3 regions of the Thiorhodovibrio winogradskyi genome follow, and region 1 is predicted to be linked to each of the others. Evidence: predicted binding sites of a transcription regulator. Region 1 holds the regulator's gene; each other region holds the start of a gene.
What was found. The regulator FNR, encoded in region 1, switches genes on or off when oxygen is low (the NO sensors DNR and NnrR bind a similar motif). The targets are predictions, from matches to a motif close to TTGATNTANATCAA.
Positions count from the first base shown of each region.

Region 1 (3,271 bases):
GGGATGAACAACCGGAAGAAGGACTCGAAATCAATAATGCCCTTCTGCCAGACCATCAGGGTGGTGATGTCGCCAAAGGGGCTGAAGGCGCCGCCTGAGTTGGCCGCGATCACGATGTTGATACAGGCCAGGCCAACAAACTTGGGACTGTCGGCGCCCACCGCCATCACCACTGCGCACATCAACAGCGCGGTGGTCAGGTTGTCGGCCACCGGCGAGATAAAAAAGGCCAGAAAACCCGTCATCCAGAACAGCGTGCGGTAGCCAAACCCCATGCGCAGCAGCCAGGAGCGTAGGGCATCGAAAACCAGGCGCTCCTCCATGGTGTTGATGTAGGTCATGGCCGCGAGCAGGAACAAAAACAGCTCGCCGAACTCCATGATGTTGTGTCGCACCGCTTCGGCCGCCGCATGGGGGCTGCCGTGATGGGTTTCGTAGTAGTAGGCAATGAGCAGCCAGATCGCGCCAGCCGCCAGCATCACCGGCTTGGACTTGCGCAGATGGGTAAATTCCTCCGTCATCACCAGGCCATAGGCGACGACAAAGATCAGCAGCGAGGTCAGTCCCACCCAGGTGGTGGTCAGATTCAGATGTGCGGTGCCGCCCTCGGATGCCAGCAGGCCGCCAGAGAAGAACAGCAAAAGTGTTCCCAGCAGCGCGCTGCTGATGCCGATGGAGGCGCGGCCAAGACCAGCCAAGGCCGGGAGATGACGCGCAGGTTGATCGCGAAGGTCATGCATGACAGGAAATCCTGAAAGAGACTGCAAATGCCGGTTGCCTGCAACCAGCCGGGCGGAAAAGGGCACTAAGGATGTCGTGATTGCGCCGCCGATGCAAGGCGGGTTGACTGTCCCTCGCCTTGCGCGCAAGCGACGGTATGGAGGTAGATGTGTTTTTTTGCGCGATGGTGGCGGGCTCGGCGGCTCCGGCAAGGGCGCCAGCCCGCAAGAAAATCAGCTGGTTTCGCGCTTGCCCGTGCGGTTTTGTGCGATGCCCGCCAGGGCTTCAATACGCGGCATGTTAAGTACCTGAACATGTTTTCTGTCAACATCCAGCATTCGCTCGTCTTGAAAGCGGGTAAACAGCCGGCTCACGGTCTCAACCGCCAGGCCTAGATAATTGCCAATCTCATGCCGGGACATGCTGAGGTGAAAATCCGTAGTCGACAGACCGCGCTTGCCCAGACGTTGGGACAAACTGACCAGAAAAGCCGCCAGGCGCTCCTCGGCATTGCGTTTGCCCAGCAGCATCAGGAGTTCGGATTCCTCGACAATCTCCTTGCTCAGCAGGCGGTAGAGTTGATGCTGTAGCGAGGGCAGGGTGGCCGCCAACTCCTCGAGCCTGCGGAAGGGAACCTCGCAGATCGCCGAAGTCTCAAGCACCCGCGCCGAACAGGCGTGAAAATCCTGATCGATGGCGTCCAGGCCGATCAACTCACCGGGCAAGTGAAAGCCAAGCACCTGCTCGCCGCCCTCTGAGCTCGGGGTGTAGGTCTTGACCGACCCGGTCTTGACGACAAAGAGAGATTGAAAACGCTCACCGCCGTAAAACAGATGCTCGCCGCGATGCAGCGGCCGCGAGCGCTTGATCACGCTCTCCAGCTTCTCGACATCCTCGCCTGACAAGCCCATTGGCAGGCAAAGGGCGTTAAGCGAGCAGTTGCGGCAAGCAACCCGGATATTTTCGAAAGAAATAATTTTATCCTGACTCAAGGCGCTCCACTCCGATCAGTTTTTTGCCATTTTGCAGCCGTCATTGACGGAGATCAAGTGGAGCCTCCCATCAGGCCAACCCTAGATGCAAACAGGGAATCGAGCAGGCACAAAAAAGCCGCGCCTGGGTCGGCGCGGCTCGGAGCCCAGCTCAGGCACTCGGTGCCTGGGCTGTCTGCGCTGTGTAACAGACTGCTAGAGTCAGTCTTACTTGGATTCGCCGCTGTTGGCCGGAGCCGGAGGCGCGCCATAGGGAGCACCATAGGGAGCCGGGGGCGCGTAGCCATAACCCGGATGGCCGTAGCCGCCATAGGGGTAGCCGTGGCCATAAGGGCCATAGCCATAATAGTCACGGTTATAGCCATAACCGCGGCCACGTCCTAGACCGCGACCACCACCCGACATGCTCATGTTGAAGTCGCCATAGCCGTCGCCCAACATGTCACCCAAGCCATCACCCCAGCCATCATTGTAACCACCGGGGCCGCCCCAACCAGGACCCCACCAAGCCTGTGCGGTACCCATAGAGAAGGCGGCAGCGCCAGCAATGGCGGCAACGCCAATCATCTTAGAAAACTTCGTCATTGTCTCTCTCCTAAATGGTAACGTCTTTCGGGTAAGCAGTTGATGTCAGAACAGGAAACCAGGACTGCCCGGCCATCTGAAAGGGTCGGGGCCGAGTGGGTCGGACCCGCGTGAGTCGGTCCAGCTTGTCTGGCTCAGTTGGCCCAGGTGACAGCTTAGGCCGATTCCTGCCGACTGTCGGGTCACCAGACTTTCTTGACCGCTCCCGCGGCCCCGACTCGCGCATTCGCCGAAGCGAATAACTCAAGAGTATACGTGCAGCTTCCGCGCTTGTGAAGTGCTGACGCACCGCATTTGACGCGATTTGACAAGGGGAATTGTCATTTCCACCATCATCGCCGCCACTACAGGGTGCTGCAAGAGACATTGATTCTTGAGCAATGCACAAGAAGTTAAGTGACTCAAGCGCATGCCAGAATCCTAACTGTCGCAGCCCCGCGGCGCCAAGCGCAATCAATGCAACGGTGGATCCACAGCCGGAACCTTCTCGACCGGCGCGACTTGCTTGTCCGGACGGCGCTGAGGGGTTGCGTCTTCGGGCAGGTCGCCGATCATCATGACAGTCGTGGGGTAAACGTCGAGATCGCGCAGACTCACGCGCAAATGCTCGCTATCCCAGCGCAGCTCGTTGAAAATCGCCGAGGGGGAGCGCAGACGCCGCGACAGGGTGCCGGCGCTAATCATGCGCACCGGCCCCGCCACGCTCTGCTCGGTGAGGTCAAAGGCATCATGGACATGACCCGCGAGCAGCGGGCGTTTGGCGAGTTCCTTAAGAGCGCCTTCTGGCCATGCCGGGTCAGCGCGGTTCCCTTGGTGCCCACCTCGCGCAGCGGGTGATGCGCGGTGACCAGATCGCGTGCGCCCTCCGGCAGCGCATCGAGTGTGTTCAGAAAGCGCGCGAGCGAGGCCAGTTCTAGCATGGGCAGATATTCATTCCCAGCATGAGCATGAGTCCTCCGCCGATAAAAGAAAAA
Region 1 is NZ_CP121472.1:3,025,850-3,029,120, reverse strand. It holds gene nhaD (sodium:proton antiporter NhaD) at 1-740, opposite strand, end outside; gene fnr (fumarate/nitrate reduction transcriptional regulator Fnr) at 954-1,712, opposite strand; gene Thiowin_RS13705 (sulfur globule family protein) at 1,920-2,297, opposite strand; gene Thiowin_RS13700 (hypothetical protein) at 2,751-2,981, opposite strand; gene Thiowin_RS13695 (hypothetical protein) at 2,978-3,217, opposite strand.

Region 2 (3,271 bases), 400 kb from region 1:
TGACCACCGCCGCGCCACCGGCGGCGGCGCCGAGCAGACCACCGACGGCGGCCGTGGTGGCAATATCGCCCGTCGGCACCGAGAGCGCGCGATAAAAGCCTCCCGCGTCCCAAAAATCCGGCTCCGAGCAACCCAGGCAGGGATGGCCGGACTCAATCGGCCAGCTGGTGCCGCCGTTCCACTTCATGGTGGCGCAGGCGTTGTAGGCCATGGGTCCCTTGCAGCCGAGCCGATACAGGCACCAGCCCTTTTTCGCGCCCTCGTCATCGAAGGTCTCGGCGAACAGCCCCTTGTCGTAGAAGGGCCGGCGATAGCAGCGGTCGTGAATCGACTGGCCAAAAAACGCCAGCGGCCGGCCATACTCGTCCAACTCGGGCAGGCGGCCGAAGGTCAGATAATGCGCCAGCACGCCGGTGATCACCATGGGCAGCGGCGGGCAGCCGGAGACGTTGATCACCGGTTTGTCGCGCACCACCTTGGACACCGGCACCGCGCCCGTGGGGTTGGGATCAGCCATCGGCAGTCCGCCAAAAGCCGCGCAACTGCCGACCGCGACCACGGCGGCGGCGCCGGCCAGGGTTTCCTCCAGCATCTGCAAATTGCTGATCCCGGCGATGGTCGAGTAGCCCGGATTGGCGCCCGGCCCCGGCAGGGAGCCATCGACCACCACCAGATACTGGCCTTCGTTGGCGTGCATGGCTTCTTCGCGCGCGCGCTCGGCCGCCTCGCCAGCGGCGGCTTGCAGGGTGTGGTGATAGTCGAGCGAAATGGTCTCCAGGATCAAATTCTCGAGCGTGGGCGCGAAGCTGCGCGTTAAGGACTCGGTGCAGCCGGTGCATTCCTGAAACGACAGCCAGATCACCGAGGGCCGGCGCGCCTGGCCCAGGGCCTCGGCGATGGCGGTCGCCGCCGTCGGAGGCAAGGCCAACAAAGACGCGGTGGTCACGCAGAACTTCAGAAAGCCGCGCCGGGATACGCCCTGGCGTTCGAGCGTCTCGCCGAGAGTCGGGCGATCATGCATGGGGCTTACTCCCTGAGTCGGATGGGTTGGGAAAAAGGTTGGATGCGAGCGCGGAGGTCAGAGCATCCAGCGCCGCCGGCAACGCCTCGGCCTGGGCCGGCAACAGCCGCGGCACCGGCGCGATCTCGATCTGCAGACCGATGCGCTCGTCCTCGCTGTCGCGATAATCGATCAGCCAGACGCCGCTGTAACGGGTTTCCCGGATATGCGTCGCGCCCAAGGCATCAATACTCGCGCGCACTTCGCCCTCGCCCAAGGCACCGAGCAACTGCTCCCGGTCGCCAGGGCCGAACGGCAGAGCCGCGAGATCAATGCAGCTCGGCTCGCCGGTTTCGATCAGCCGCGCGAGGGCGTGGCGGATTTCATGCAATACCGCTGACGCCGAGCCAAAGCGCGCCGACACGGGTGGGCAGCTTGGGCTAGGTGCCTGGCTGGGCGAGCTCTTGGTCGCGAAACTGGAAGAGAAATGCGCATCATCCATAGCCCTATTATCTTAGCTGCTCTGAAGCACGGCGCCTCTCTGCATGGCGAAAAATCAAACCAATCCTTGACGAATATCAATTCGATGGACGGACATTTCCCCTGTCTGCCAGTTCGCAAGCCCAGATGTGGCGGGCTCGCTCGCGCCTTCAGTGATCAGCTGAAAACTCAGCCGCAATGCGATACTGTCGCTCGGCCTCGCCTTGCGCACCCGAGTCCTCGGCTTCGACTAGCTCGCAGGTATTGGCCATGCGCGCTTGCATGGCGGCTTTCCAGGCACGGTTGGTTTTGTCAGTCAGCAGTGCATCTGGCATCAAGGCCGCGGCGGCGGCGGCCGCGACAAAGTGATCGGCCTGCGCCAGCCAATCGGTCTCCTTGCCGCAGTCGGTATAGGTTTTGGTCGCCCAGGCCTTGGCGGCGCGATAAGCGTCCTCGAGTTCATCGGCTGTCGCATCCATGCGTTGGCCGGTGGCAATGGCGCGCTTGACGCGCTCATCCTGGCACAGGTGGGTCACACTTTCGACGAACCCCAGGCCGAGTCGGCGCTGATCGGCCGCTGGTAGGGATTGGAGCAGAACACGGAGTTGTTGATCGTTGGCGATGGCGGTCATCTCAAGGGGCTCCTGGTCTTGTGATTACAATTGAACTTGATCGCATCTAGGGATCGCATCTAGGGATCACATCTAGGGATCACATCTAGGGATCACCTGTAGGGATCACTTGTAGGGTCGCTGTTAGTGTCACTTTATGGGTCGCTTTAAGCATAGACCCTTCAGCCAGTGAAGCCTAAGGCGCATCGAGCGAATCACTCGCTGCTGAGTTCAATGTGTTCGGTGCCGAGATACTGGCATAAGGCCGCGATCACTTGCTTCAGCTGGGGGGTGACGGCCTCCTGGCGCAGGGCATCATGGGCGATGCCCTCGCAGCGGCCAAAGATGGAGTGGCACAGGTGATCTTCGTCGCTGACCCGCAGCTGCAGGTCGTCGAGAATGCGTCCCAACTCACTCTTTGTGGGGGCGACCCCAAGCGCGCTGAACAGGTCGATCAGGGCGCCGAACAGGGGGGCGGCATCCGAGCCGAGACCGAAATCACTCGGACGGAAATCAATCCGACGCTCAGAAACGCGGCTGATCCAGACGCGGAAGCAATAGCGCTTAAGTGAGTGATAAAGTGGTTCATCACTGATTAAAAACAGCAACAGGTTGGCGGGTTTGGCAAAGAATGGCGCATCGGAGATGGTCCAGCGCCGTTCCTTGACCAGGCGGTGAATGCGGATGTGCTCGCGGAAGTCTGCTGCCTGGAGTTGATCAAGAATCAGCACGGTTTTTTCCGCCTCGCTGAGCGCGCAGGCCTTGCTGGCGATATCATCGAGCGGATGAATGGGGGGCTCCTCGCGACCAAGCTCATCGCGGCTCGGCGGCAAGATGATCTCGGGCGGCGGTGGATTCTGCTCGGTAAAGTCGTAATAGAGCACATGCGGGAATTCGAGCGCTTGTGCGAGTGCGTGGGCAAAGGCCGTCTTGCGTCTGTCGCTGTCGCCCTCGATACTCAGGGTGCGAATATGACGGGTCGGTTCCTCGAGCAGGCAGCGGACTTGAAAATCGTAATCGTCGTTGGACTCGAAGCCGTTTTCGGTCATTGCCTGGCGCAGTCTGGACATCTTAACGGTCCCCGATCCTTCTTCATGCATGATCCGCCCACTGCCGCGTCCGGAGCCTGATGCCTAGACCGCGGGCTGATTTGGGCAGGCGCGAACTGGTAGCGCCTTTT
Region 2 is NZ_CP121472.1:3,430,767-3,434,037, forward strand. It holds gene Thiowin_RS15420 (hydrogenase small subunit) at 1-1,021, opposite strand, end outside; gene Thiowin_RS15425 (hydrogenase expression/formation C-terminal domain-containing protein) at 1,014-1,424, opposite strand; gene Thiowin_RS15430 (hypothetical protein) at 1,651-2,112, opposite strand; gene Thiowin_RS15435 (hypothetical protein) at 2,307-3,161, opposite strand.
Region 2: Thiowin_RS15425 (hydrogenase expression/formation C-terminal domain-containing protein) is a predicted target of FNR. The motif match lies at 1,569-1,582, and genes of this name have one in related genera.

Region 3 (3,271 bases), 320 kb from region 1:
ATGGAAAGTCGGTAACAGGACATGCCCTGGATGGCGGATCGAGAACCTGTCGATCAGATCGCCAGATGCGCCGGACCTGTCGAATTTTTCGGGTGTTTTCGACAGGTTCATGGGCCGACGCGGGGCGTGTCGATAATTTCGCCACGGCTGTTGGCACTCTTGGTGCCGGGGACGCAGCGGATGCCGAGATCGGTTTTCCAACAGCATGAATGCCAGTTCCTGTTTCATTCCGCTGGCGCTCAGATGCGTCGCATCGCCGGTTTTATCCGGAAAGCATATTCCATCAGTCATGACTGACAGTCTTGGTGAAACAAGGGGCGCAGGCAAGACTTGATCCGAGTCTAGGCGCCGCAGGCGCTGGCGCGCCAGGCTCTGTGCTGAGTCAGCCTTCAGCCACCCCACCAAGGAGTCCGCTCATGACCCCATCAATGCCCCTGGATCCGACTGTCCCGCCAACCGCCTTTGGCGCCGCTGGCGAGGCGTTGCCCGAGCTGGAACTCTCCGAGGAGGACATTCATGCCGCCATGCGCCATCTGTCGGGCTACATCGATATTTCCACCAGCGACTTTCAGGCCATTTACCATCTTGCCCACACCCAAGCGATCGAGCGGCTGTTCGGTGGCCTGCGCGCCGGGCGCCTGATGCGCACCGGCATGGCCCCGCTCACCCCCGACCAATCCCTGGCCGATGCCGCGACGGCACTGGCGCGCCAGGGGCTGAAGGGCTTGCCGGTGGTGGATGCCGGCGGCGCGGTGCTCGGCATGCTGACCGAGACCGACTGCCTGCGCGAACTCGAGGCCGCGATCCTGCCCGAGCTGCTGGTGCGCCTGATCGAGGCGTCGGGCCAGATCACCCATCGCTGTCATGAAACCCGCGTCGGCGCCGCCATGACAGCGCCGGCGGTGAGTGTCGATCCGTCCGCCGGCTTCGCCGCCATGATCGCGGCCTTCCAGCGCCATCCGGGACGCGGAATGCCGGTGGTGGATGCCGAGGGCAAATGGCTTGGCTTGCTGCTGCGCAAGGATTTTCTGGCGGCTTTTCGTCTGGGGGAGCAGTTATAGCGGACTAGATCCAAGTCTCCGGATAGCGCCGCCCCGCCGGAAGGTTGTTCACCACCACCCCCACCAGCAGCAGGATCAGCGGTCCCAGGGTGGCGGGGATCAGGCAATAGATGAAGCCCAGCGCATGGATTTGCTCCGATCCAATCACCGCGATCAGCGCGGTCGCGCCACCCGGCGGGTGCAGGGTGCGGGTGGCGTGCATCAGCGCAATGGCCGTGGCCACCGCCAGGCCGGCCGCCAGTTCGGGCCAGGGGGCGAGCAGTTGCCAGGCGGCCACGCCCACGGCCGCCGAGACCAGATGACCGCCGATCAGATTGCGCGGCTGCGCCAGCGGGCTGCGCGGCGCGCCATAGACCAGCACCGCCGAGGCGCCCAGCGAGCCGATCAGCAGAATGAGATCGGCATCCGCGAACCAGAACTGATGCAGCCAGGCCACGGCGCCGATGCCGAGCAGGCTGCCGATCCAGGACCAGAGGATTTCGCTCCAACTCACGCGCGGCGGCGAGCCGCGGGTGGAGCCGCGCATCTTGGCGAAATAGGCGCCCAGTCCACGCAGCAGGCGTTGTCCTGTCGCGGCGGCTGAGCCTGGGTTGCGCCGCGCGGCGCTGCGGGCATCCTCCGGACCCTTGGGTCGATGGGTGTTCATGGCGAAGTCTCTAAGGGGTTGACCTGGCCGCCTACCCTGCGCCAGCCACGGCGCTGCATCCTTGATGCAGGTCAAGCCGCCATGGTGTCAACTCCCCAACCTTGTCCTTGACCTTGCCGCTTGACTTAAGTCAAGGGCAAGCCTTCCTTTCCGGCTAAGACACTGCCCCGGGCCATCCCGAGTCCGCTGTCCTGTTTCACCTTCACCCGGTCGAGGCACATTCTCATGTCCCAGCCCTTTGTCATCACATTGACCGCCGATCATCGCCGCTGCGATCAACTGCTCGCCCAGGTCGAGACCGCCATCCAGGCCGCAGATTGTCCGCTGGCCAGCGGCGCGACCGAGGCCTTTTGCACTGCGACCGAGGGGCACTTCCGGTTCGAGGAAGAGACGCTGTTTCCGCCGCTCGAAGCCGTCATGCCTGGCGCCACCGGCCCGACAGCGGTGATGCGCCAGGAGCATCAGCTCATCCGCGGGCTGATGGGCGATCTGCGCACGGCGGTCGCGGCCCAGGACTGCGATGACAGCCTCGGCGTGATCAGCACCCTGCACATGGTCTTGCAGCAGCACAACATCAAGGAAGAAGGCGTGCTCTACCCGGCCGCCGACCGCAATCTGGCCGACCGCGTCGAGCAGTTGCTGGCCAGCCTGGCCTGAGCGATTAAACCTCGGAACAAAGGTCATGCATCGCGCCGAAGACGACAAGCCGTTAGAAATGTATGAGAAACAGGCCGGTGCAACGCCCGACGACTCCCTTCCTGGCTCGCCTCTCGCCCCTTACCCCTCGCCCCTCAATACCCGTTATCTCGATGTCTCGACCCTACCGCCGCCCGAGCCGCTGGAGCAAACCCTGGACGCGCTCGGGCGGCTGAAAACCGGCGAGCGGCTGATTGTGCATCATCGCCGCCAGCCCTATCCGCTCTATGACCTGCTCAAGCGGCTGGGGTATCGCTGGGAGGCCAGTGGCACGGAGGGCGGCTGGCGCATCCTGATCGAAGCCGACCCGGCGGCCGCGGACCCGCTGGCGCGGCCACTGCTATGATTGCCACCGCCGGCTTGAGCCTGGAGCAGGCGCCGCCGCTTGATCTGCCGCGGCGGTTGTTCCTCACTGCGCCGCTCTTTGCCATCGCCGCCGCGCTGCTGCTGTTTGACCAGACCGAGGCCATCCTGGCGACGCGCTGGAGTCCGGCGGCCCTGGCCGCGACCCATCTGCTGACGGTCGGTTTTCTCGGATCCGTCATGTCCGGGGCACTGTTGCAGATGCTGCCAGTGGTGGCCGGCGCGCCGGTGCCGAGGGTGCGTCTTCTGGGCACCGCGATTCACGCGCTGCTGACCCTGGGCGCCCTGGGCTTGGCGCTGGGGTTTTTGCACCGCTGGTCGCTGGCGCTCGGTCTGGGCGCACTCTGTGCCGCACTGGGCTTTGGCCTGCTGGCGGTTGGGGCGCTCGTGGCTTTGGGGAGGAAACGCCTTTACCCCGTCGAGCCCTTCACCTGGCCACCGCTCGCGCTGCTCATCACCCTGGTACTCGGCCTGCTGCTCACAGCGGCGGTCCTCGGCTGGCTGC
Region 3 is NZ_CP121472.1:2,707,279-2,710,549, forward strand. It holds gene Thiowin_RS12065 (CBS domain-containing protein) at 417-1,061, shown strand; gene Thiowin_RS12070 (HPP family protein) at 1,066-1,707, opposite strand; gene Thiowin_RS12075 (hemerythrin domain-containing protein) at 1,933-2,364, shown strand; gene Thiowin_RS12080 (DUF2249 domain-containing protein) at 2,390-2,749, shown strand; gene Thiowin_RS12085 (hypothetical protein) at 2,746-3,271, shown strand, end outside.
Region 3: Thiowin_RS12070 (HPP family protein) is a predicted target of FNR. The motif match lies at 1,769-1,782, and genes of this name have one in related genera.